4 regions of the Pseudoalteromonas sp. BZK2 genome follow, and region 1 is predicted to be linked to each of the others. Evidence: predicted binding sites of a transcription regulator. Region 1 holds the regulator's gene; each other region holds the start of a gene.
What was found. Region 1 encodes sigma-54, which starts transcription at its own class of promoters, with help from an activator protein. Its sites were predicted from a motif close to GTTGGCACGNNNNTNGNNT; they were not measured.
Positions count from the first base shown of each region.

Region 1 (4,580 bases):
AAAAGCAAGCTGATGGTACCGTGATGAGCGCCAGCGCCGAAGAAGTTCGTTATGATGTTGCGAAACGCTTCTTAACACTCAATGGCGAAGCTGAAGTCACTCAAGCGGGTCAAAAAGTAACGGCAAAAAGCATTACCTATGATATGGCTCAACAGCTGATCAGCGCAGAAAAAGACGAAAACTCAACAGATCGTGTACACACTATTTTAGTGCCTGTAGAAAATAAAAAAGACGATAAAGGCCAACCATGAGCACATTAAAAGCAGAGCTTTTAGCTAAAAGCTACAAAGGCCGCCAAGTGGTTAAAAATGTCGGTCTTGAAGTTGAAGCGGGCAGTATTGTTGGCTTGTTAGGGCCAAATGGTGCAGGTAAAACAACGACCTTCTATATGATTGTAGGCCTCGTACCAAGCGACAAAGGAAAAATAAGCATCGATGATAACGATATCACGCTTTTGCCAATGCACAGCCGTGCGCGCTTAGGTATTGGTTATCTACCACAAGAGTCGTCTATTTTTCGAAAATTAACAGTTTACCAAAACTTGATGGCCATATTAGAGACCCGCAAAGATCTTAACAAAACAACGCGCGAAGAGACGCTTAACAACTTATTAGATGAATTTAGCATTCAACATATTCGCGATAGCCAAGGTATGGCACTGTCAGGTGGTGAACGACGCCGCGTTGAAATTGCACGTGCATTAGCCGCTAATCCTAAATTTATCCTTTTAGATGAGCCTTTTGCTGGTGTTGATCCTATTTCGGTGTTAGATATAAAGAAAATTATTGAGCACCTAAAAAATCGTGGTATTGGTGTACTTATTACTGACCATAATGTTCGAGAAACCCTTGATGTTTGTGAAAAAGCCTACATTGTTTCTCATGGGGAGCTAATTGCATCAGGGACACCTGAGCACGTATTAGCTGACCAAACTGTACGTGATGTTTATCTAGGCGAGCAATTCAGGCTGTAACCATTACGCCACCGACTAGAGCATCTGCTAGACTTATACAATGACAATAAATCGATAACAGTGTCTTCACCGTTACCGATAACTTAAAAAGGATTGTTAGGGATACATGAGGCAATCATTACAGCTGCGCATGGGCCAGCAACTTACAATGACTCCACAACTGCAACAAGCCATTCGCTTGTTGCAGCTCAGTACATTGGATCTCCAGCAAGAAATTCAAGAAGCGCTTGATAGTAATCCTCTGCTTGAAGTGGAAGAAGCGGATTACAACGAAGAAAGCATCGGTAAGAATGAGCAAAAAGCGGAGTCTGACGATGTACAAGTCAGCGCGTCTGCCGACGAAGCACCTAGCGAATTCGAGCAAGAAAGCAGTGATGCTCTGAGTAAGGATACGGTTAGCGATGACTTAGCTATGGATGTTACGTGGGATGAGTACATGAGTGCCGCCCCATCAACATCGTCTGGGCCAATGCCTGAAGACGAGTCTATTTACCAAGGTGCTTCAACAGAAACACTGCAAGAATATTTAATGTGGCAACTACAGCTCACACCATTTAGTCCTACCGATGAAGCGATTGCCGTTGCCATCGTTGAAGCTATCGATGACTCAGGTATTTTAACGGTTAGCTGCGAAGATATTGTCGAAAGCTTTAATCAAAATAATGATGAAGAAGAAATCGAACTTGATGAAGTTGAAGCTGTCTTAAAAAGAATACAGTTATTCGATCCAGTTGGTATCGGCGCGCGAAGTTTACAAGAGTGCCTGTGTATACAACTTCGTCAATTCGATGCCAATACGCCATATTTAGCTGAAACTAAAATGGTTTTATCTGAGCATATCGAATTATTAGCAAGTCGCGACTATCGCACTTTAATGAAAAAGACTAAGCTTAAAGAAAACGAGCTTAAAGAAGTGATGACGCTCATTCACAGCTTAAATCCTAAGCCTGCGGATAGCATAGTACGCGAAGAATCTGAGTACGTCATACCCGATGTATCAGTGAAAAAAGTGAAAGGCCGCTGGGTAGTCGAGTTAAACCCAGATTGTATGCCAAAAATTAGAGTGAATAGCCAATATGCAGCGATGTCTCGCTCTGTTAAATCAAGTAGCGACAGCCAATTTATTCGTTCTCACTTACAAGAAGCAAAGTGGTTTATTAAGAGCTTAGAAAGCCGTAACGATACTTTACTAAAAGTGACCAACTGTATCGTGCAACAACAGCAAGCTTTCTTTGAACATGGCCCAGAAGCAATGAAGCCAATGGTGCTAAACGATGTCGCTGAAATGGTCGAAATGCATGAATCGACGATTTCTCGGGTTACAACACAAAAATATATGCATACCCCAAGGGGAATTTTTGAGTTGAAATATTTCTTCTCAAGCCATGTCAGCACCGAAAATGGTGGTGAGTGTTCTTCTACAGCAATTCGCGCTTTAATCAAGAAGTTAGTTGCTGCAGAAAACTCGGTTAAACCATTGAGTGATAGCAAAATTGCAGATATATTGGCTGAGCAAGGAATTAAAGTAGCTAGACGTACAATTGCAAAATATCGTGAGTCTCTAGCAATACCTCCGTCTAATCAGCGTAAAAGTCTGATTTAGACGTTTTACATAGAAGGAAAATGCTTATGCAACTAAATTTAACTGGTCGTCACGTAGAAGTCACTGATTCATTAAGAGACTATGTAAACACTAAGTTCGCAAAACTAGAAAGGCATTTTGATCATATTAATAATGTTCATGTCATTTTAGATGTAGAAAAATTAAGCCAAAAAGCAGAAGCAACTTTACATGTAAACGGAGGCGAGTTGTTCGCTTCTACAGAACATCAAGATATGTACGCAGCAATTGACTCATTGATCGATAAACTTGATCGCCAAGTCATTAAGCATAAAGAGAAATTAGCTCGACATTAAATTATGAAACTTAGTTCACTTACTAATCAGGACTGCAGCAAAGCTGCGGTCCTTTTTAATAGCAAAAAAAGAATTCTTGAGTATATTAGCGAGTTAGCTCACCAGCAGTTTCCTCATTTATCTCAACAAGATATCCTAGATGCTTTTCTGAACAGGGAAAAGTTAGGTAGTACAGGTATCGGCCGAGGAATAGCTATTCCCCACGGTCGAATGAGTGGTGCTGATGAACCTCATGCATTTATTATTGTCAGTGAATCTCCCATCAATTTTGATGCGATAGACAATCGTCCCGTTGATATTTTTGTGGCACTCATCGTACCAGATGGCGATTGCCAGTTGCACTTGAAGACCTTGTCAACAATTGCTGATAGACTTAAAGATAAAGATTTTTGTAAACAGTTGCGAAGTGCTACAAGCGATCAGCAACTATTTCAAGTAATTGCATCAGAGGCATAAATGGAATTAATAATTATCAGCGGTCGCTCAGGCTCGGGGAAATCGGTCGCTTTACGAGTTCTTGAAGACTTAGGCTACTACTGTGTTGATAATATTCCTGTCAACCTATTGCCCTCGCTCGTGCGAAGTGTTTCTGATAATTATGACAAAATTGCCGTCAGTATCGACGTACGTAACTTACCGAAAGAGCAGCAAGAGTTTAATGATATTCTTGAGTACCTGCCAGGTTTTGCAAACCCAACACTATTCTACCTAGATAGTGATGATCAAACCCTAATTAAGCGTTTTTCTGAAACTCGCCGTTTGCATCCATTATCGATTGATTCTTTACCGCTTGATCTTGCCATTAAACAAGAAAAAATCTTGCTTGATGTGCTGATCACCCGCGCTGACTTTATGATTGATACCACTGATTTGAGTGTTCATCAGTTAGCAGAATCAATTCGTGAAAAGATTTTAGGTAAGAAAGATAAAAAACTGATTATTACGTTTATGTCGTTTGGTTTTAAGCATGGCATTCCAAAAGAAGCTGACTACGTTTTTGATGCACGCTTTTTACCGAACCCACACTGGGAGCCTGATTTAAAGCCACTAACCGGCCTCGATCAGCCTGTCAGGGATTATTTAGCTAGCCACAGCATAGTGCAAAAATTCACTTGGCAGATTCAAACCTTTGTACAGACTTGGTTGCCACATCTAGAGCGCAACAACCGCAGTTACCTAACCATTGCAATTGGTTGTACAGGAGGCCAACACCGTTCTGTTTACTTAGCGCAAACAATTGGTGAAAGCTTTTCTAAAACTCATGCTAATGTAAAAATTCGCCACCGCGAACAAGATATCTAACTAGGCACCAACAATGCACGCTGAAGATACCTTTTTAATTCAAAACAAACTTGGCTTACATGCTCGCGCTGCGACTGTTTTAGCGCAACTAGCACTGCAATTTGATGCCAAAATTACACTTTTTCAAGATGAGAAAGAAGCTGAAGGCGACAGCGTGTTAGCGTTAATGCTCCTTGAAAGTAGTCAAGGAAAAGAGGTTCGTGTTGTATGCGAAGGTCCTGACGCTGACGCTGCATTAACGGCAATCGGCGAATTAATTGCGCAACGCTTTCACGAGCAAGAATAGCATTTGCTAAGACTTCAAGGTTTACGGTAAACTTACTTCGGATATTTAAAATTCCCTTTAAATATCCTACTTTTATATCGCTCGCTTTTCTAAATTACAAAA
Region 1 covers NZ_JACSOG010000041.1:15,587-20,166, reverse strand. The annotation lists gene lptA (lipopolysaccharide transport periplasmic protein LptA) at 1-251, shown strand, start outside; gene lptB (LPS export ABC transporter ATP-binding protein) at 248-973, shown strand; gene BIZ38_RS18825 (RNA polymerase factor sigma-54) at 1,080-2,576, shown strand; gene hpf (ribosome hibernation promoting factor) at 2,603-2,890, shown strand; gene ptsN (PTS IIA-like nitrogen regulatory protein PtsN) at 2,894-3,346, shown strand; gene rapZ (RNase adapter RapZ) at 3,347-4,192, shown strand; gene BIZ38_RS18805 (HPr family phosphocarrier protein) at 4,206-4,478, shown strand.

Region 2 (4,580 bases), on a different contig from region 1:
AATGCTGATACGCCGGGCTATAAAGCGAAAGACATTGATTTTGCCTCGGCATTAAAAGCGGCAAAAAGCAACCAACAAGGCGGCAATAGCATGGTAAGAACCGATGCTAAACATATTGCCGGAGGCAGTCGTTTTGTTGGCGGTGCAGAAATGTTTCGTACGCCAAATCAAGCAGATACAGGCGATGGTAACTCTGTAGATATACAAGTGGAACGAAACTTGTATGTACAGAACTCATTAGAGTATCAGGCAAGCCTGCAATTTATGAGTAGTAAAATTAAAGGCCTTAAAAAAGCCCTCGGTAGTCAAGGAGCTTAATCATGAGTTTATATAATGTTTTTGATATTTCAGGCACGGGTATGAGTGCACAAAATGTGCGCTTAAATACCACAGCGAGTAATATTTCGAATGCAAACACGATTAGCTCTAGCCAAGACCAGACATACCGAGCGCGCCATCCTGTTTTTGCTGCAGAGTTGACCAAAGCGTCAGCATCGCAAAGCAATCCTCAGGGCTCTTCTGTAGGCGTTAAAGTTTTAGGTATTGTAGAGAGCGATAAGCCGCTACAAATTGAATATAACCCGAATCACCCAAGTGCGGATGAAAATGGTTATATCTACAAACCTAACGTTAATGTTGTAGAAGAAATGGCAAATATGATTTCTGCCTCTCGCTCTTACCAAACAAATGTGCAAGTTGCTGATGCAGCTAAGCAAATGTTAAGTAAAACACTGTTGTTAGGACAACGGTAATCGAGGATAAGTTATGAGTAACGACATCAGCTCTGCATCATCATCCTATATGGATAGCTTGCGTTGGAATCAAAGCAATACGCAAACAACTGAGGAAGACAACAACACACTTTCTCAGGAAGATTTCTTTTCGTTGTTAACACAGCAGTTGTCGTTCCAGGATCCGAGTAACCCTGCTGATAATGATCAAATGATCGCGCAGATGACGAACTTTACTATGGCTGAAGGTATTTCAAACTTAAACGAGAAGTTTGACTCACTGACTGCATCAATGACATCAAATTCTGCGTTACAGGCTTCCACTTTGGTTGGTAAGCAAGCGTTATTAGAGTCTGACACCATTGACTTTGACGGTGAAAACCTTGCTAAAGGGTCGGTGGTTGCTGAGACAGCCGTTGAATCTTTAACGCTAAGAATAACAGATTCTTCAGGTCAGTTAGTACGAACCATTGAATTAGGTTCTCAGTCTGCGGGCGCACTGCGTTTTGAGTGGGATGGTAAAGATAACGATGGCAATGTGCTCCCTGAAGGCGAGTATGACATCAGTGCTGAAGGCTTTGTAAATGGAGACTACAGCAGTATGCCTATGGCGACCTTTAAGAATATTGAAAGTGTCAATATTAATGGCGCAAGCGGCATTATCGTAAATACAAAAGAGGGTGCGGTTAGGCTAACTGATATAGCTGAAATCGCATAAGTATAAAAGGTTTGGGTTAGCTTAGGCTAAGAGATAGGTTAGAGGTGAGTTATGAGCTTCAATATTGCATTAACAGGCTTAGCAGCCGCACAAAAAGATTTAGACGTAACAGCAAATAATATTGCTAACGTTAACACTACGGGCTTTAAAGAGTCTCGTGCAGAGTTCGCTGATGTATACGCATCATCAGTATTTAGTTCTGGTAAAACAAAAAATGGTGACGGTGTAAGAACAACAATGGTGGCACAACAATTCCACCAAGGTTCACTCTCTTTCACAAATAACTCACTTGATTTAGCAATTACTGGTGAAGGTTATTTCGCAATGGCGAATGACTTAGGTGCACAAGATTTTACTTACACGCGTGCTGGTGCGTTCAAACTTAATAAAGATAACTTTATTGTGGATGCGAGCGGTAATTACTTACAAGGTTTCCCTGTTGATGAAGCAACCGGTGACACAACCTCTGTAAGCTTAAGTACATCTTCTGCGCTACAAATTCCAGATGCATCAGGTTCACCACGTGCAACCACGAATGTCTATTCGTCATTTAACCTTGATTCACGTGCCTCTGCGCCAACTGTGACACCATTCGATCCAGAAACAAGTGCAACTTATAACAGCTCTACATCGACAACGGTGTATGACTCATTAGGTGAACCGCATATTCTACAGTTCTTCTTTGTGAAAACTGATTCTACAGTGACTGGTAATGAAAATGAGTGGGAAGTATACGCTACATTAGATGAAAAGCCATTTGATGCAACAGGTGTTGAGCAAACCACAACACCTTATACACCATTATCAACGTTTCAGTTTGATGCCAGTGGCTTACCACAAAGTACAGATGGTACAGCGAATACTGATACAACATTTAATCCATTAACGTTACCGAGTGGTTTAGGTGCTGCGACAGGCCTTTCTGATTTACTTTCGAATGGTGCAAGTTTCCCTGATGATGTGACTATTAACTGGCGTGATGAAGCGGCAACAGCAAATAAAGTTCCAACTCAATACGCAAGTAACTTTGAAGTAAAAGCATTAGAGCAAGATGGTGCGACTGTAGGTCGTCTATCAGGAATTGATATCGGTTCTGACGGTAAAATTGTTGCGTCATACAGTAATGGAGATACGTCGTTCCTAGGTCAAGTTGCTATGGTACGCTTCTCAAATTCACAGGGCTTGCAACAAGTTGGTGATACATCTTGGAAGAAGAGTTTAACGTCAGGTGAGCCGATTGCGGGTGAACCAGGTTCAGGTACTCTAGGTTCAATTAACTCATCAGCGCTTGAGCAATCAAACGTTAACTTAACCAATGAACTTGTTGACTTAATTAGTGCTCAGCGTAACTTCCAAGCAAATTCACGTGCGCTTGAGGTTAACTCAACACTACAACAAAACATCCTACAGATCCGTTAATCTTAACGGTTCTAAGCTTAATCCGACACGAAGGCTGCTTCCTCTATTGGCAGCCTTTTTTCATTCTTACTATTCATTTTTCTCTTCTATTTTAGCGTCAATTTTACTTTGGCACTTTTATTGCATTTCCTAATTATCGTATTTTTAGTGAGTCAATGTTATGGACAAAATGGTCTACATTGCCATGTCGGGTGCTAAGCAAAGTTTGCGAGGTCTTGAGCTCAAGGCCAACAATCTTGCTAATGCTAACACCACTGGCTTTAAAGCTGATTTTGCACAAGCTCGCTCTATGCAAGCCTTTGGTGAAGGTCTGCCATCTAGGGTGTTTGCAATGCAAGAACGCCCAGGATCTAATATGGAATCGGGTGGTTTTGTTGAAACTGGCCGTGAGCTTGATATCGCGATGAGCGACCGTGGTTGGTTGAGCGTACAAGATGCATCCGGCAATGAGGCGTACACCAAAACTGGCACATTAAACATTACTCCAGATGGCGCATTGATCACCAGCCATGGCCGTCAAGTAATTGGCGAAGGTGGTCCAATCATTTTGCCATTGCCTATTGAAAAAGTTGAGTTTAGTGAAGATGGCGCTATTCAGGTTCGCCCGCAAGGTGCGCCTGCTAACTTTTTGGAAGTGGTTGATCGCTTAAAAGTGATTGAGGCTGATAACACTCAGCTTGAAAAAGGCAATGACGGTTTATTTCGACCAAAAGAAGACATGTTGGTCAATGACCTTTGTGGCTTTTGTGACATTTCACCTAACGTAAAAGTATTGTCGGGAACGCTTGAAATGTCGAACGTAAACCCAGTGCATGAAATGGTCGATATGATCAGCAATCAACGCCAATTTGAATTACAAGTTAAATTGATGAAAACAGCCGAAGAGCTCGATGAGCGTCAAGATCAGCTGTTACGCATTGTTTAAGATGACTGAGAGGGTAGAGTTATGAATCCTGCATTATGGATCAGTAAAACCGGGCTTGACGCCCAGCAAACCGATATTTCGGTGATCTCAAATAATCTCGCGAATGCCAGCACGGTAGGCTACAAAAAAAGCCGCGCCGTATTTGAAGATTTACTATATCAAAACATTAACCAGCCAGGTGGCCGCTCATCGCAAGACACTGAAATGCCGTCAGGCTTAATGCTTGGTGCCGGTGCCAAAGTGGTTGCTAACCAAAAGAACTTTTCACAAGGTAATATGCTTACCACTGAAAATTCATTGGACTGGATGATCTCAGGCCCAGGTTTTTTTGAAGTGCAATTACCAGATGGCAATATTGCCTATTCACGTAATGGTCAATTCACGACTGACGAAGATGGTCGCATTGTAACTTCCGGCGCGGGTTTTCCATTACAGCCAGAAATGAACGTACCAGACGATGCACAATCAATTACTGTTTCACAAGACGGTGAAGTATCAGTGCGTATTTCAGGTCAAGCAGAGAACGTGGTCATCGGTCAGCTCACCATTAGTGATTTTATTAATCCATCGGGTCTTGAGCCTATGGGGCAAAACTTATACACAGAAACCGCTGTGAGTGGCGCACCTGTGCAAGGTAATCCTGGTATCGATGGTTTAGGCACTGTGGTTCAAGGTTCCCTTGAAACCTCTAACGTGAATGTAACGGAAGAGCTTGTTAACTTGATTGAAACGCAACGAATTTATGAAATGAATTCAAAAGTGATTTCAGCTGTTGATGAAATGCTTA
Region 2 covers NZ_JACSOG010000013.1:2,889-7,468, forward strand. The annotation lists gene flgB (flagellar basal body rod protein FlgB) at 1-318, shown strand, start outside; gene flgC (flagellar basal body rod protein FlgC) at 321-752, shown strand; gene BIZ38_RS09570 (flagellar hook assembly protein FlgD) at 766-1,449, shown strand; gene flgE (flagellar hook protein FlgE) at 1,501-2,868, shown strand; gene BIZ38_RS09580 (flagellar basal body rod protein FlgF) at 3,029-3,793, shown strand; gene flgG (flagellar basal-body rod protein FlgG) at 3,815-4,580, shown strand, end outside.
Region 2: BIZ38_RS09580 (flagellar basal body rod protein FlgF) is a predicted target of sigma-54. The motif match lies at 2,976-2,994, and genes of this name have one in related genera.

Region 3 (4,580 bases), on a different contig from region 1:
CGCTATGAGCTGCTGTAATACGCCAGTTATGGGCTTCGACAATTTGTTTTACTATCGCAAGCCCAATTCCTGAACCTGACTGTTTCACTGTTTTTAAGTCAGGCACTCTATAAAGATGGTCAAAAATCTTTGCTAAACTCTCGTCGCTGACGCCAGGGGATGAATCTTCATAGCAGATTAAAAGCTGTGTTTGGTTTTGGCTAATCGTCAAATTAATCTTACCAGGGTGATTTGTGTACTTAAGCGAATTACTGATTAAGTTTGCAAATAACTGTGAAAGCCGTGTTGCATCGCACTCAAAACTTAGTTCATCAGCAACATTTTGTGTAAATGTCACTTCAAATTTTTCAAGCTGGATCAGCATATCTGCGTGTAAACTTTGGAAATACTCAGCCGCATTAATTGTTGTTACGTTGAGCTGAAAGCTGCTTTGTTCTAAAAGTGAAATTTTATTTAAATCAGTCACTAAAGTTGCCATGTCGGTGATTTTTTGGTTAAGTTTTTCGTAAGTAAGCTCATTAAATTGGGCTAGGCCTGCTTGAAGCGTTTCAAGGTGTAAGCGCAACCCTGTTAATGGACCACTTAGTTCGTGAGCTACTTGTGATAATAACTTACTACGTTGACTGATTTGTTTATCCAGATAATTTCGGCGCTGTTCAATAAGCTGTTTTCTCTGTCTTATTCTTAATAAAGCAATGCCCATTGCAGCTAAAAGCAGGCTAAATAATAAGACGCTGTATAAAATAGCTTGACGTTGTGCGGCAATAGCTTGGCTTTTTTCATTGTCTTGAAGTTTTAAATCTTGTATTGCTAAATCGCGGTCGCGCATTGCAATGGAGTTTTGTAGCTCAGCTAAACGGTGGTTGTAGTTGTTACGGGCAAAGGCTTTTTCAAGCTCTGTAATAGCACGTTGATACGACAGGGCTTGTTTATAATCAGCTTGTTTTTCTGTCACAGTGATCAAATGTTCTAGGGCAATGATTTGCTTTTGCAGCTTATTTTTTTGCTTACTTAACTGGTAGGCTTGCTCAGCATAATGTTTAGCTTGTTCGTGCTCAGTAGAGCCAATGTACAGCTTAGCTAATGTAAGTAATACATCTATATATAAGTGATCGTCTTGCTTGAGTTCAATGAGCACTTGTTTTTCAATGCTTAATGCTTGGTCAGGTTTATCTATTTCGAGCAAATTTATCGCAATATTATGGTTTGCCCAGGCAGTATTTCGCGTACTGTTATAACTAGCGAAGACCTGCTTAGCCTCTTGTGCGTATGCAAGTGCTGCAGGGTAGTTTTTAAGTCCATATTCGCATTGGGATAGCTTAACTAAACTATGTCCGATATCAGACAGTGAACCCGTTTGCCTATCAAAACTAAGGGCTGTAATAAACTCGCTCTTTGCTTTTTCGTATTGTTCTAAATCTAAATAACTTTGGGCAATTGAATAACTTATACCTGCTTGTAATGAAATAGACGGCGACATTTGCTGAATAACTTCACGGCGTTTTAGCTTATATTCTAGGGCAAGGGTTAACCGGTCTAACTGTTCAAGATTACGCGAATAACCATGGTAGAGCATTTCTTTTTGCTTTAAGGATAACTCTCGATTGTTGTCGTGAATATAAACCTCAAGCAAGTTTAAGGCTGCTTGATATTCACCTGCATTATGATAAGCACTGACAAGGCTCACAACGGCATCAATTTCGTAATCGGTGAGTTGCAAACGCTGAAACAGCGCGACATTTTGTTGAGATAAGTGAATTGCAGATTCTAATTTATTTGCACTATATGCCAATCGAGCTTTGACTAAATACAATTCGCTATAAATAGAGGAGTCACTTTTATATTTTGGAGAAGACTCAAGTTCTTCTACTATATTTTGCGCCTGTTGAAACTGACCTAGGTGTATATGAACGTGAATTAATCTAACATTAAAGCTTAATCGCTCAGCAAAACTGGCAGATTCAATAAGGCGTTTATCTATATTTGTTAAATATTTATAGCGTTCTTGGTAATCGCTTATTGTTCTAGCTTCATCAATGTGGCCTTGTAGAGTTGACGCAATTGATGCAAATGACAAGGTACACAGCAGAATAACAAGAGCTTTAAAGTTCATTTTTAACATTTATTATTATTTTTTCTGAAGCAATTCTAGCACATCATGCTTTTGTGTTGAGTGAATTTGTTTTTTGTGATTAAAAAGAATTGCATTTTGCGATATAGATGGTTGCATCTTGCAAAAAGGATCTGCAAAAAATATTTAAAACCTTATTTTTTAATGAGTTATATTTTGGAACAATTGCTGCTTTAAATAATTACATAACCACAGGAGAGTGTAATTATGAAAAGCAAAATACCCGTCTGTCTTTTATCAGTGCTTGCCACTAGTTATGTAAGCGCAGCTCCGTTTGAAGAATGCCCAAGTAAAGCATTTCTAATACAAGGTACACCTGCACAAATGTTTGGAATTGATTTGGTCTCTGCTAAAGCGACAGTATTAGCACCGTCATTAAACTTTAGTGACGAAACAAACAATGAAAGCGTAAATGCTGTGGGTTTTAACTATAAAGACCAATATATGTATGGCTTTAGTAAGCAAAGCCCGAAGAGTGTTGTCAAAATTGGTGATGATTATCAACTAGAACGACTCGTGGTTAACGGTCTGCCTGATACTAACTTCTATGTGGGTGACATCCATGTAAATAGTGAAACTAATCAGGCGGTATATTATTTGTATCATCCCAAATTCGGATTGTACGGTATTGATTTGACAGAGCCTGCTGATGAATACCAAGCTGATTTAGTTGCGGGTTCAGCTAGCTGGGGGTTAGCTATTTATGATTTTGCTTTTCATCCTAATAGCAACCTTTTGTATGCAGTTGAATCAAATGGCGACTTATACGAAATAGATCTTAATAATCAGACACCCACTTTTGTGGCGAACTTAGATATTGCTGGTGATACCGGAGCGAATGGTGCTGGGTATTTTGATGTAAAAGGACAGTTTTATTTTAGTAATAACCGAAGCGGTAAAATACACAAAGTAGACCTTAGCATCAGCCCTGTAAACGGTTACACGCCTACTGCTGCGGTGTTTACTTTAGGGCCTACATCAAATCAAAATGATGGTGCACGTTGCGCAATTGCTGAGGTAAAGGTAACGGATAATTCAATCGATTTTGGTGATGCACCAGCTCCTTATCAAACCTCACTCGAAGACAGTGGCGCAAGACATTTATTTGACCCAAATGCAGATCAAACTAATTTGGTTTACTTAGGTGCTACAGTAGATGGCGAGAATATTAATACACGTTCAGACTTACTTTTAACACCTGATGATCAATCAGATGACGGCGTTAAGTTCGTCACTGATTTGGTAGCAGGCACTACCAGTCAAATTATTGTTACCTCTGCAAATGACGAGACATATCTATACGCATGGTTTGATTGGGATCAGAATTACCAATTTGATGCGGATGAAATTACGGTGTCTAAATATAGGTTAAACCAAGGCGATAATAGCATTTTGGTTAATGTTCCAGATGATGCCGTTATGGGAACAACCTGGTCTCGCTTTCGTGTAACTGATGGTAGTGAAACCAATCCAATTACAGCAACTGGTGGTGTTATTGGTGGGGAGGTAGAAGATTACTCTGTAACAACATTGGGAAGCCTAGTTTACCCAGGAGAAAATAGCTGGGTAACACTTGCATTTGAGGATAAATGGCCATTTTCTGGAGATTATGACTTCAATGATTTAGTTATAAACTATCGAACTACAATTATAGATCAAAATGGTGTGGCTACAGGTTACAAAATAGAAGGTGAGCTAGTTGGGATAGGTGCTGATTTTCATAATGGCTTTGCAGTTAGGTTATATGAGACTGTGGAAGGTTCAAATGATAAACGCATTTTACGTAGCCAAATTAATGCTGAAAAAACTAGTTTACTGATTAATGGTCTTGAACAAACGCACGAGATCTTAGAGCAAAATACTGAAGATGCTATTTTCGTGATTATGCCTGATACTTGGGATTACATTGATAAACAGTCTAATTGTAATTATTTTAGAACCGAGACGGGTTGTGATAGCAATAGTAAAGTCACGTTTTCATTGTTTATTGATTTATTACCAGGTACAGCGACCGCTGATGCACCTAAGTACACATTAGATCCTTTCATATTTGCAGCTGATGGACACTATCATGGTGAAGCCTTGGTTGGTAAAGACCCTAGAAGCTGGGAGGTTCACCTTAAGAATCAGCAGCCGACAGAAAAATTTGATATGCAACTATTTTCTTTCGCAGAGTCTGATGATGCATCTGACAGTGCGCAGGGTTTTTACTTCCAAACCGAAACAGGTCTACCTTGGGCAATTGAAGTAGGTACTTCTTGGGCTCACCCTAAAGAAGGGGTAGATATTACCCATGCATACAGCGACTTTAAAGCATTTGCAGAATCAAAAGGACAAGAAAAGCCAATGTGGTTCAACAATGCTAAGCCTGCTAACGTGATTTCAAGAGGAGAATAATTATGAAACATTATACTTTAGTGATCATAAGCTTAATGTTAGCTGCGTGTGG
Region 3 covers NZ_JACSOG010000026.1:63,860-68,439, forward strand. The annotation lists gene BIZ38_RS15520 (ATP-binding protein) at 1-2,113, opposite strand, end outside; gene BIZ38_RS15525 (LruC domain-containing protein) at 2,339-4,528, shown strand; gene BIZ38_RS15530 (hypothetical protein) at 4,531-4,580, shown strand, end outside.
Region 3: BIZ38_RS15525 (LruC domain-containing protein) is a predicted target of sigma-54. The motif match lies at 2,287-2,305, and genes of this name have one in related genera.

Region 4 (4,580 bases), on a different contig from region 1:
AGCGGGTATTTAGGCTTGGCTTGAGATGAATAAGGCAAAGACTCATCAAAGCATTCGTAATAATACGGTTTATCTAATGTGTAAGTTGTACTTAATGTCATTCGTGGGCTCACTTAATTTGCTGACAGCAGTTTAACATTGATAGAAAAAATCTGCCGTAGTTGGTTTTCATTTAGTTGTCATTGTGAGAGCTTAAGGTATGTGTATTTTAAAGGCGTAAGTTGTATGTTTGTTAGTTCAATGTCATTAGCACTTGCAATGACCACAAATACTTTTTTAGTTATGGGCGATATGCCATACACCCCGATTGATGAAATTAATCTCGCCAAAGGCGGAAAAATTACCAAGGCAATCGAAGCAACACCTCATGGCTTTTTAATACATCTTGGTGATATGAAATCCGGGGCGCTTGCTTGCACGAACAAGCTTTTGCAAACAAATAAAGCGTTATTGACGTCATTGACCCCACAGCCTTTTATTTACACCCCCGGTGATAATGAATGGACCGATTGTGACCGAGAAAAGCTATCGGTACGTTTTGATGAGCTTGAGCGGCTAAGCTTTGTTAAAGGCTTAATGTTCGACGAGGCTTATACACAAAAAGCACAGCAACTACAGGGTTATACAACACAAGCTGAAATGCTAGAGAATGCTCGTTGGCAGTTTGATGGTATTGAGTTTCGTACCTTACACATTCCGGGCACTTTTAATGGCCGCTCACAAATTTTAAAAAGTGATAAAAGCGCGGCACTTGATGCCGCTGACAAACGTGATAAGTACAACTTAATTTGGTTAAAACAAGCACTTGTTCAACAAGATGCTAAGGCCTATGTGTTTGGCTTTCAGGCTGATATTTACCACCCAAGCAGTAAACCCGCCTGTAGTGAATCACAGCGCTCTAATTGTGATGCATTTAAACTATACCGAGATGCCATCAGCGACTTTGCAAAGCACACCAATAAGCCTGTACTTGTAATGCATGGTGATACCGGCCCATATTGTCAGCAGCCGTTAGCGAGTAACTTAACGCGTTTAAATGTCCCCGGAGATTTTGCTGTAAGCGATGTCGCAAAAGTAAGTTTTATCGACGGCCGATGGCATATAGCAAGTGTAACGACAAATGTGCCCCTCACTAAGGTATGTGAGTGATAACGTTGGGTAGAACGGAGACGCACTCAGAGCCGTCAGCTATCAGATTAAAACCCAACAAGTTAGCGAATTTCTAGAGGAAAGAGTAAAGTTATCGAGTTTGAGGCTCACGTAGGCGTGAAATTTATTTCGCGCGGTGGTTTATAAAGTCATCAGACTTTAAACCCAAGTTAAGACTTGTAGGAGGCGTTTTAACGCCGAAAAAACTCACGCTATAGCCAAAAGTTCACGGTTAAAACCATTCCTACGATTATCTCAGATCTCATGCATCATTTAAAAAACAAAAAAGCGGCACTTGGCCGCTTTTCTTAAGTAAGGTGTGCTATTAGCAGTTAGTTTCTTCTGCGTTAACACCTTCTTTTACTTCTTCACATGCATCTTCAACTGCATTTTGTGTATCAGTAATTGCTTCGTCAATACGCTCACCTGCGTCTTCAGCAGAGTTGTCTTCACAACCCATGATGAAAAGACCTGAAAATAGGGCGATAGTTGCGGCTTTTAAAGTTGAATTTTTCATAATGAAATTCCTTGTAAATTTAAAAATAAAGTAAGTGGTTATCTGCTTTTAACTACTTAGGGACGTTGCCTCTAAGTGCTCCTGATACCAGCGAAATAACAAGTAATACTAAAAATATAAAAAAGATAATCTTAGCGATGCCTGCAGCGGCTCCTGCGATACCGCCAAAACCTAACACTGCTGCGATTAACGCGATAACTAGAAAAGTAATTGTCCAGCGTAACATAGTGGTCTCCTTGGCTATTTAAATTTTCTTAAGTTCGATGTAACTGAAGCGAGTTTTATGCCAGAACTTTTATTTTATATATTTCAATGGGTTGTGTGTTTTTGTTGTTCTTTAGATAGCTCATCATTTGGTAACTTTTACGAGTAAGCATGTAACTTATTCATAGTGATATTTTTTCATATTGAGATGCATGAGAAAAAGAGATAATGCACCAATAAATGGTAAGACCAATTTAACTTTATTTGGGTTGGCTACCTCTAACACCTTGTTGTGTGTGGTTTTTAGCCATTTTGTTGCTATTAATTAATAGTTCAGCATATAACGACTGGCTATATTGATTATTTATATCATCTATAGCGGGGCTTTAAATGCATAAATAGTGGGGTGTTAATTATATGTACGTCATGTTATTTTAAATTTAATTGGTTTTACCAATTTACAATGGTGCTATACAAATGAATTTTGTTTGTTATTATTGGTGCATAATTATTTAACAAAAATAACTTTTTATTTTAAGTAAGCGAGGGGAGTCGTATGGATATAGGTGGATTACTCACCACTGCGGCCAGTTTGATGGTGACAGGCATGGTAGGCGTGTTTGTTTTTCTGACTATTTTGATTTCAGCAGTCACTTTAATGTCAAAGGTAGTGGGTCGATTTGATGATCCTGCAATTGCAGAACCTACGCGTACAGCAAAAATTCAACCTCAACAGGGTGTGCCACAGGCACATATTGCAGCAATCAGCGCTGCAATTGCTCAATTTCGAAATAAACAAAAATAACGGGGCAGCTTAAACATGGCTAAATTAAAACTAACCGAATTAGTATTGCGTGACGCACACCAGTCTCTTTTGGCAACGCGTATGCGCTTAGACGACATGCTACCCATGGCAGAAAAACTCGATAATGCGGGTTATTGGTCAATTGAATCATGGGGTGGTGCGACGTTTGACTCGTGTATCCGTTATTTAGGTGAAGATCCTTGGCAACGTATTCGCGAGCTAAAAGCGGCAATGCCAAACACTAAGCAACAAATGCTACTACGCGGACAGAATCTCCTAGGTTACCGTCATTATGCTGATGATGTAGTCGAAAAGTTTGTTGAGCGTGCCCACAAAAACGGTGTTGATGTTTTCCGTATTTTCGATGCGATGAACGATGTGCGTAACCTTGAAACTGCCATTAAAGCTGCTGTTAAAGTAGGTGCTCATGCCCAAGGTACTATTTCGTACACAGTAAGCCCAGTCCACACGCTTGATATGTGGCTTGAGCTTGCAAAACAACTAGAAGATCTTGGTTGTCATTCAATTTGTATCAAAGATATGGCAGGTTTATTAAAGCCTTATGATTGTGAACAGTTGATCAAAGGTTTAAAAGAAACTGTGTCTATTCCTATTGCGATGCAATGCCACGCAACCACAGGTTTAAGCACTGCAACTTATCAAAAAGCGATCGATGCAGGTATCGATATGCTTGATACGGCTATTTCGTCAATGAGTATGACTTATGGTCATAGCGCCACAGAAACCATCGTTTCAATTGTAGAAGGCACTGAGCGAGATACAGGCCTTGATTTAAACCAATTAGAAGAAATTGCTGCTTACTTCCGTGACGTACGCAAGAAATATGCTGCATTTGAAGGCAGCCTTAAAGGCGTTGATGGACGTATCTTATTAGCGCAAGTGCCGGGCGGCATGTTAACTAATATGGAAAATCAGCTTAAAGAGCAAGGTGCTGCTGATAAACTTGATCAAGTATTACTTGAGATCCCGCGTGTTCGCGAAGACTTAGGTTACATTCCACTCGTTACACCAACCTCGCAAATTGTTGGTACTCAAGCGGTACTTAATGTGTTGACTGGCGAGCGATATAAAACCATCACGAAAGAAACTGCGGGTGTGCTTAAAGGCGAGTATGGTGCAACACCAGCGCCAATGAATAAAGAGCTGCAAGAACGTGTACTAGATGGCGCTGAAGCAATCACTTGCCGTCCTGCTGATAAGCTTGAGCCTGAACTTGAGAAGCTTGAAGCAGAGTTATTAAGTGAAGCTAAAGAGCAAGGTTTAGAGCTTGCTGATGACGTGATTGATGATGTGCTTACTTACGCATTATTCCCTCAAATTGGCCTTAAGTTTATTAAAAACCGTAACAACCCTGATGCGTTTGAAGCAATTCCAACGGGTGAAGTTGCTAAGTCAGAAAGCAAACCAGCCGCTTCAAGTCCTGCAAAAGCAGAGCAATACAGCGTTAAAGTTGACGGTAAAGTTTACGATGTCGTTGTAGCGCAAGGTGGTGAACTAAAAGAAGTAACTCTAAAAGACAGTGAGTTAATTCCTCAATCTGCCTCAGCGTCTGTTAGCGAAACCTTAAACGCGCCGTTAGCAGGCAATATTTTCAAAGTGAAAGTAAAAGCTGGCCAAACAGTAAATGAAGGTGATGTGGTTATCATAATGGAAGCAATGAAAATGGAAACAGAAGTTCGCGCCGCACACTCAGGTACAATAGCTGAAGTATTAGTAGCAGAGGGCGACTCTGTTGCCACTGGCGATGCGCTAATCGCGCTAGCATAGGAGACAGAGGATGGATGGTGTTTTAAACCTCTGGCATGCGACAGGTATTGCTAACTTTACCTTTCCTGCATTAATAATGATTGCGGTAGGTTGCGGGTTATTATATCTCGCAATCGC
Region 4 covers NZ_JACSOG010000014.1:99,750-104,329, forward strand. The annotation lists gene BIZ38_RS10695 (YcxB family protein) at 1-101, opposite strand, end outside; gene BIZ38_RS10700 (hypothetical protein) at 226-1,149, shown strand; gene BIZ38_RS10705 (hypothetical protein) at 1,475-1,666, opposite strand; gene BIZ38_RS10710 (DUF1328 domain-containing protein) at 1,719-1,892, opposite strand; gene BIZ38_RS10715 (OadG family protein) at 2,427-2,675, shown strand; gene oadA (sodium-extruding oxaloacetate decarboxylase subunit alpha) at 2,691-4,463, shown strand; gene BIZ38_RS10725 (sodium ion-translocating decarboxylase subunit beta) at 4,474-4,580, shown strand, end outside.
Region 4: BIZ38_RS10710 (DUF1328 domain-containing protein) is a predicted target of sigma-54. The motif match lies at 1,939-1,957, and genes of this name have one in related genera.